One region of the Streptomyces sp. NPDC055140 genome, then DNA from elsewhere that is predicted to be linked to it. Evidence: riboswitches for the same ligand, from Rfam matches in the RefSeq annotation. Region 1 holds a riboswitch; the other holds the start of a gene.

Region 1 (4,264 bases):
GCCCGGCTCCCCGACACCGCGCCGCACCGCCTCGCGGTCGCCTTCGCCGAGAGCCGCGCACACCCACATCGCGCTCGCGCCGTCCGGGTCCTGTCCGATCGCGGAGAGCCCGGAGACGAGCCCGCCCCCGCCGCGCCGCGCGTCGAGCGTCCCGTCGGCCCCGAGCTCGTACGAGACCGGACCGCGGTTGGACGCGACGAGGATCTGTGCACCCTGCGTGGAAGCCATACGGGCAAACGTAGCCCGGCTCGTAAACGCTCAAACGTACGGCCGGACTCCGTGGGAGCCCGGCCGTATACGATCCGCCGTTCGCCTGCCGCGACGGTTACCCGCGCGGGTCAGTCACGCCGGCTGCGCGCCGCTGCCACCGCGAGGACGCCGAGCCCGAACAGGGCCGCCGCGAGACCGCTGTACAGGAGCATGTCCGAGTCACCGGTGTCGGCCAGCTCGCTGCCGTGCGACCGGTGCGAGTCCTGAGGTGGGGCCGGGCGGGCCTGCTCCCGTCTGGCGGTGACGACCGACGTGCACGGGTCGCCCCCGCCGTGCCGGGCCTTCGGGCAGTTGGTGCGCGGCACGACGGCCGTCACGGTGATCACGGTGGCCTCGCCCGCCGTGCAGGACGCCTTCACGCGTTGCGTGATGACGACCTTGCCGTGGGCCGCGACGTCACCCTTCCAGACGTACACGGACCCCCGCTTCGTGACGCTCCCGGCGGAGGCGACCGGGGCAGAGCCCGCCGTCACGGGCCACTCGACGGTGGCGCCGGTGCGCTTCCTGGCCGAGAAGTCGGTGATCGTGACGGTGTTCCCGGTCTCCTCGCACGGCGGCACGGCGGGCCGCTCCGGGACGTTCGTGATGCGCAGGGCGGGCGGCGCCGGGGGCTGCGGCTTCTCGATCTTGACCGTGTTGCCGATGGTCACGAAGTCGCCGTACAGCGATTCGTCGTAGCGCTTGGTGAACGGCGCGACCACGTCCGCCGGGACGGGGGCCGCGGCGCCGAGCGCCGTCAGTGCGGTGGCCGTGGCGACGAGCGCCCCGGCGGTGCGGGTCGCGGCTGCGCGCAGCCGTCGCTCACCCGAAACTTGTCTGAGCCACATAAAGGGCAATGTAGGCAAAACATACGATTGCCCTCGGCTACGCCACGCGGCGCTCCGCGTACTCGGTGATTTCGGTCATCGGAGGGCGTTCCTCGGTGTCCACGTCGTGCGTGCGCGGCTCGAATCCCTGTTCCCCGCGCTCGAACTGGGTGAGCACCGGACGCACGAGGTGCCCACGTGCGAGCCGCAGCTGCGCGGTGCGGTAGATCGCCGCGGCCATCCGCCCGAGCGCCTGCCCGTCCTGGTGCCGGTGCTTGCGCACCCCGACGTCGACCTGCCCGAGCGCGTCCAGGCCCACCGTGTGCAGCGCGTCGACGAGAAGACCGAGCTCAACTCCATAACCGACGGGGAACGGCAGGCGCTCCAGGAGCGATCTGCGGGCCGCGTACTCGCCGCCGAGCGGCTGCACGAACCCCGCAAGCAGCGGCCAGTGCAGATTGAGGACCGGGCGCGCCACCAGCTCCGTGACCCGGCCCCCCTGGCCCGCGGCGGACCCGAGCGGGCGGTCGTACATCGCCTTCACGAAGTCCACGCCGGGATCCGTGAGCAGCGGGCCCACGATCCCCGAGACGAAGTCCGCGGAGAACTCCTTCAGGTCCGCGTCGACGAAACAGACGATGTCGCCGCCCGTCACGAGCAGCGAGCGCCACAGCACCTCGCCCTTGCCGGGCACGGCCGGGATCCTCGGCAGGATCGAGTCCCGGTGCACGACGCGCGCCCCGGCGGCCCGCGCGACCTCGGCCGTACGGTCCGTCGAGCCCGAGTCGATCACCACCAACTCGTCGACCAGCGGCACCCGCTCCGTCATCAGGGCGCGCCGGATCTCGGCGACGATCTCGCCGACCGTCTCCTCCTCGTTCAGCGCGGGCAGTACCACGCTCACCGAGGTGCCCGATGCGCGCTTCGCGGCGATCAGCTGAGGGAGCGGGCGGTCCGACACCGACCAGGAACGCCTGCTCAGCCAGCGCTCAACTTCTTCCAGCACGGTGCGCGGCTCCTCACTGTCTGAACTGTCTGATCACGAACTGTGATCCATCTCGCGGTTCGGACGACTATCTCAAGCGTCCAGGCCTTCGGTTACAGTCTTGAACAACGCCGGTGACCATCGCATGTCGGGGTCGCCGCCGCGCTTGAGTGATCAAGTGCCAGCTCAACAACCGAATAGCGCTCATCCAGAGGGACAGAGGGATACGGCCCGTTGAAGTCCCGGCAACCCTCCCGCCGACCTTGTCGAGGTCCAGGTGGGGAAGGTGCCAATTCCGTCTCGTGGCGAGATGCGCCGCGAGGAAGATGAGGAGAAAGGGCCTCGCCATCATGGCTGCGCAGACTGTCGCCACCACCACTTCTGTTGATCTCGGACCCGCCTCGGCGCTTTCCTGCCGCGAGTGCGGCACCAGCTTCCCGCTCGGACCGATCTTCGCCTGTGCCGAGTGTTTCGGGCCGCTCGAAGTCTCCTACGACCTCCCGGTCGGCGACCCCGAGTCGCTGCGCAAGGAGATCGAGGCCGGCCCCGCCAACATCTGGCGCTACGCCCCTCTCCTGCCCGTCCCGGCCGACGTCGCCGAGAAGCCGAACCTGAACCCCGGCTGGACCAAGCTCGTCAAGGCCGACAACCTCGCCCGTGAACTCGGCGTCGAGCAGGGCAAGTTGTTCGTCAAGGACGACTCCGGCAACCCCACGCACTCCTTCAAGGACCGCGTCGTCGCCCAGGCCATCGAGGCCGCCCGCGCCTTCGGCTTCACCACCCTGTCCTGCTCCTCCACCGGCAACCTCGCCGGCGCCGTCGGCGCCGCCGCGGCCCGCGCCGGCTTCCGCTCCTGCGTGTTCATCCCGCACGACCTGGAGCAGGGCAAGGTCGTCATGGCCGCGGTCTACGGCGGCGAACTCGTCGGCATCGAGGGCAACTACGACGATGTCAACCGCTTCTGCTCCGAGCTCATCGGCGACCCGCTCGGCGAGGGCTGGGGCTTCGTCAACGTCAACCTGCGCCCGTATTACGGCGAGGGCTCCAAGACGCTTGCGTACGAGATCTGCGAGCAGCTCGGCTGGCGGCTCCCGGACCAGCTGGTCATCCCGATCGCGTCCGGCTCCCAGTTCACGAAGATCGACAAGGGCCTCCAGGAGCTGATCAAGCTCGGCCTCGTCGAGGACAAGCCGTACAAGCTCTTCGGCGCCCAGGCCGAGGGCTGCTCGCCGGTGTCCGTCGCCTACAAGGGCGGTCACGACGTCGTGCGGCCGCAGAAGCCGAACACGATCGCCAAGTCCCTGGCCATCGGCAACCCGGCCGACGGCCCGTACGTCCTCGACATCGCCCGCCGCACCGGCGGCGCCGTGGAGGACGTCAACGACGAGCAGGTCGTCGAGGCGATCAAGCTCCTGGCGCAGACCGAGGGCATCTTCGCGGAGACCGCGGGCGGTGTGACGGTCGGCGTGACGAAGAAGCTGATCGAGGCCGGCCTGATCGACCCGACGCTCACCACCGTCGTCCTCAACACCGGCGACGGCCTCAAGACCCTCGACGCGGTCGCCGAGACGTCCCAGGCGACCGCCACCATCCGCCCGAGCCTGGACGCGTTCCGCGACGCGGGCCTCGCCCACTGAAGACCCGCGCACTCCCGCGACCCCCGCACGGAAAGGCTGCAGCCCCCATGAGCGTCAACGTCCGCATCCCCACCATCCTGCGCACCTACACCGGCGGCAAGGCCGAGGTCGCCGCCGAGGGCGCGACCCTCTCCGAGGTGATCGCCGACCTGGAGAAGAACCACACGGGCATCGCGGCCCGCGTCCTGGACGACCAGGGCAAGCTGCGCCGCTTCGTGAACGTGTACGTCAACGACGACGACGTTCGCTTCGAGCAGGGCCTGGAGACGGCGACGCCGGAAGGCGCGGGCGTCTCGATCATCCCGGCCGTCGCCGGAGGCTGACCATCGGGCACAGTGCCGGCGGCTGATCGCCCGGCCTTGCAAGGCCACACAGAGTCACCTGAATTGCCCCCTCCGCGAGAGAAACGGAGGGGGCAATTCTGCATGGTTGAGCGCGGTAGAGTTGGGAAGCGAGCTTCGCGCCTGTGCCTAGCGCATATATGAAGTCGGCCGCCGTCCGACAAGAAGCAGCCAAAGTGCCCAGCCCTTATCGGGTGTTCGTGGCATTTGTCGGGCCCGAGTTGC
Region 2 (4,264 bases), on a different contig from region 1:
CTGCCTCTACAGCTTCATCATCATCATCCTCACGGGTGTGTACCTGACGCTGTTCTTCCACCCGTCGATGAACGAGGTGGAGTACCACGGCAGCTACGTCCCGCTGCAGGGACAGCTGATGTCCGAGGCGTTCAACTCGACCATGCACATCTCCTTCGATGTGCGCGGTGGTCTGCTGATCCGGCAGATCCACCACTGGGCGGCGCTGATCTTCCTCGCCGGCATGTTCGTGCACATGATGCGCGTGTTCTTCACGGGTGCGTTCCGCAAGCCCCGTGAGGTCAACTGGCTGTTCGGCTTCCTGCTGTTCGTCCTCGGCATGTTCACCGGCTTCACCGGTTACTCGCTGCCGGACGACCTGCTCTCCGGCACCGGTGTCCGCTTCATGGAGGGCGCGGTCCTGTCCGTGCCGATCGTCGGCACGTACCTGTCGTTCTTCCTCTTCGGCGGCGAGTTCCCGGGCGGCGACTTCGTCGCGCGGTTCTACTCGGTCCACATCCTGCTGCTGCCGGGCATCATGCTCGGCCTGGTGGTCGGCCACCTGATCCTGGTCTTCTACCACAAGCACACGCAGTTCGCGGGCCCCGGAAAGACGAACAAGAACGTCGTCGGCATGCCGCTGCTGCCGGTCTACATGGCCAAGGCGGGTGGCTTCTTCTTCCTGGTCTTCGGTGTCATCGCGGCCGTCTCCGCGATCGCGTCGATCAACCCGATCTGGGCCATCGGCCCGTACCGGATCGACCAGGTCTCCACCGGCGCCCAGCCCGACTGGTACATGGGCTTCTCCGAAGGCCTGATCCGCTTCATGCCGGGCTGGGAGATCAACCTCTGGGGTCACACGCTCGTCCTGGGTGTGTTCATCCCGCTGATCATCTTCCCGCTGGTCCTGGTGGCCATCGCGGTCTACCCGTTCATCGAGTCCTGGGTCACCGGCGACAAGCGCGAGCACCACATCCTGGACCGCCCGCGCAACGTCCCGACCCGGACCGCGTTCGGAGCCGCCTGGATCAGCTGGTACTTCGTCCTGCTCGTCGGTGGCGGTAACGACCTCTGGGCCACGCACTTCCACCTGTCGATCAACGCGATCACCTGGTTCGTGCGCATCGGGTTCTTCATCGTGCCCGTGCTGGTCTTCGTCGCCACCAAGCGGATCTGCCTCGGCCTCCAGCGCCGCGACAAGGACAAGGTGCTGCACGGACGCGAGTCCGGCATCATCAAGCGCCTGCCGCACGGTGAGTTCATCGAGGTCCACCAGCCGCTCGGTTCCGACGCCCTGCACACCCTCACCGCGCACGAGCAGTACGCGCCGCTCGAGATCGGCCCGACGGTCGACGAGAACGGTGTGGAGCGCAAGGTGTCCGGTACGGAGAAGCTGCGGGCCAAGCTCTCCGAGGGGATGTACGGCGAGGAGAGCCAGATCCCGAAGCCGACTGTCGAGGAGTACAAGGAGATCACCAGCGGCCACGGCCACCACTGATCACCTGACCTGACCCCATGGTCGCCACGTTGAGAGCCCCGTCCAGGCACTGGACGGGGCTCTTTGCCGCTCTCAGGGGTGGATAGGGTGGCCTTGTTCCCATACACACGAAAAACCAGGAGCGGCAGATGAATGCTGTGACCCCCGCAGGAGGCAACACCGCGGCGGGCCGTTCCTGGCCCCAGATCCTGAACGGCCTCCTGGAAGGGCGCGACCAGAGCGCTGACGACACGGCCTGGGCCATGGACCGCATCATGCGGGGCGAGGCCACGGACGCGCAGATCGCAGGGTTCGCGGTGGCCATGCGCGCCAAGGGCGAGACCGTGGAGGAGATCTCCGGCCTCGTACGGGCCATGTACGAGCACGCGAACGTGATCGAGGTCCCGGGCGACACGGTCGACATCGTCGGCACGGGCGGCGACGGCGCCAAGACGGTCAACATCTCCACGATGTCGGCGATCGTCATCGCGGGCACGGGCGCCAAGGTCGTCAAGCACGGCAACCGCGCCGCCTCGTCGTCTTCCGGCGCCTCGGACGTCCTGGAGAAGCTCGGCGTGAACCTGGAGCTCACGCCGAAGCGGGTGGCCGAGGTCGCGGAGGAGGCCGGGATCACGTTCTGCTTCGCCGTGAAGTTCCACCCCGCGCTGCGGCACGTGGCGGCGGCGCGCGGCCAGCTGGGCATCCGCACGACGTTCAACTTCCTCGGTCCCCTGACCAACCCGGCCAAGGTGCGGGCCCAGGCCGTCGGGGTCGCCGACGCGCGGATGGCGCCCATCGTGGCCGGCGTCTTCGCCGAGCGTGGCCACTCGTCCCTCGTCTTCCGCGGCGACGACGGCCTGGACGAGCTGACGACGACGGCGACCTCGCGGATCTGGGTGGTCCGTGACGGCGCCGTGCGCGAGGAGACCTTCGACCCGCGGGACGTCGGCATCGATCTGGTGCCGGTGTCCGCGCTGCGGGGCGCCGACGCGTCCTACAACGCGGAGGTCGCCCGCCGTCTCCTGGACGGTGAGAGGGGCCCTGTGCGGGACGCGGTCCTCCTCAACTCGGCGGCGGCGCTCGTCGCTCTCACGCCCGGCGACGGCCCCCTGACCGACCAGATCCGGACCGGTATGGCACGTGCCGCCGAGTCGATCGACTCGGGCTCGGCGAAGCGGACGCTGGAGCGCTGGGTGGCGGCCAGCAACGCGTGAGCGCGTAAGGAAGACAAGGTGGGGAGGCGCCGGCCGGTGCCTCCCCACCACTCTCCGTCCGGGATGCGGACACGCTGTTGCGATGAAGCGATCAGCTGGCATACTTCTCGGCAGGTCATGAGTGACAGCGATTAGGCCCCGGCTCGCTGTCCGGCAACCCTCCGTCCGTGGCGGGGTGCCCCGGGTGAAGACCAGGCAGTGCACAGCAAGGTGCTCTGCAAGCGCGGACCCCTGCACACCCTGGGGTCCTGGTCCTCAAGGGAGCAGTCTCGTGAGCAAGCGAATGCGATAGGGCATCTCCGCCCCACCTCCGCACACCCCTTTTCTTTTTCGGCTGCGCCGTCGAGCCATCGGCTCCGGCGCGGTCAATTCGCTTACCTCTCACGGGAGTTCGCCATGTCTGTCTCCACCGTTGCCGCCGACCAGTCGCTTTGTACCCCTCTGCCGGTTCTCGGCCGGGATGTCACCGTTCCGCTCGTCACCGGTGGCGAGGTCACCTACGCGGCCCTCGACTACGCGGCCAGCGCCCCGGCGCTCCAGCGGGTCTGGGACGACGTGGCGGCCTACGCGCCTTACTACGGCAGCGTGCACCGCGGCGCCGGGTACCTGTCGCAGCTGTCGACCGACCTCTTCGAGAACTCCCGCGTGACCGTCGCCGAGTTCCTCGGCTGCCGCGCGGACGACCAGGTGATCTTCACCCGGTCGACCACCGACTCGCTGAACCTGCTCGCCGCCGTGCTCCCCGCCGACTGCGAGGTCTTCGTCTTCGAGACCGAGCACCACGCCTCGCTCCTGCCGTGGCGCGACGCCCGCGTGACGTACCTGAACGCGCCGCGCACGCCCGGCGAGGCCGTCCAGACCCTGGAGAGCGCCCTCGCCGACCGCGACCCCTACGGGCCCGCCCTGGTGTGCGTCACGGGCGCCTCGAACGTCACCGGCGAGCTGTGGCCCGTCCGTGAACTCGCCGCCGCTGCCCATGCCCATGGCGCCCGTGTCGTCCTCGACGCCGCGCAGCTGGCCCCGCACCACCCCGTCGACATCCAGGACCTCGACGTCGACTGGATCGCCTTCTCCGGGCACAAGCTGTACGCCCCCTTCGGCTCCGGCGTCCTCGCCGGCCGCGCCGACTGGCTCCAGGCATCCGAGCCCTACCTTGCCGGCGGCGGCGCCTCCCGCAAGGTCGCGCGGCGCGCCGACGGCGGTGTGGATGTCGAGTGGCACGACAGCGCTGCCCGCCACGAGGCCGGTTCGCCGAACGTCATCGGCGTCTACTCCATCGCCTCCGCCTGCAAGGCCCTCACCGAGGCGGGCTTCGACTCGCTCGTCGCCCGTGAGCAGTACCTGATCGGCAAGGTCCGTGACGGTCTCGCCGCCGTGCCCGAGGTCAAGGTGCTCTCGTTGTTCGGCGACGACGCCCCGCGCGTCGGCGTCATCTCCTTCGTCGTCGACGGCTGGAACAGCTCGCACTTCGCGGCCGCGCTCTCCGCCGAGTACGGCATCGGCGTGCGCGACGGCCTCTTCTGCGCCCACCCGCTCGTGCGCACCCTGCTGGGCAGCGACCCGCAGTCGCAGGGGGAGTGCGGGGCGCCCGAGG

Evidence for each region. Region 1 has a riboswitch for S-adenosylmethionine ahead of thrC (threonine synthase). Riboswitches for the same ligand answer to the same signal wherever they lie in the genome.
Region 2: it holds a riboswitch for S-adenosylmethionine, as region 1 does, so the genes downstream of both, ACWFR4_RS02035 (aminotransferase class V-fold PLP-dependent enzyme) here and thrC (threonine synthase) in region 1, are expected to answer to the same signal.

Annotation. Positions count from the first base shown of each region.
Region 1 covers NZ_JBSGTG010000008.1:152,369-156,632, forward strand. Annotated here, with positions in the region: gene ACWFR4_RS17805 (alpha,alpha-trehalose-phosphate synthase (UDP-forming)) at 1-228, opposite strand, end outside; gene ACWFR4_RS17810 (hypothetical protein) at 339-1,097, opposite strand; gene ACWFR4_RS17815 (glucosyl-3-phosphoglycerate synthase) at 1,135-2,082, opposite strand; SAM riboswitch class I at 2,263-2,394, shown strand; gene thrC (threonine synthase) at 2,412-3,698, shown strand; gene ACWFR4_RS17825 (MoaD/ThiS family protein) at 3,746-4,021, shown strand.
Region 2 covers NZ_JBSGTG010000001.1:428,580-432,843, reverse strand. Annotated here, with positions in the region: gene qcrB (cytochrome bc1 complex cytochrome b subunit) at 1-1,477, shown strand, start outside; gene trpD (anthranilate phosphoribosyltransferase) at 1,606-2,670, shown strand; SAM riboswitch class IV at 2,784-2,900, shown strand; gene ACWFR4_RS02035 (aminotransferase class V-fold PLP-dependent enzyme) at 3,067-4,264, shown strand, end outside.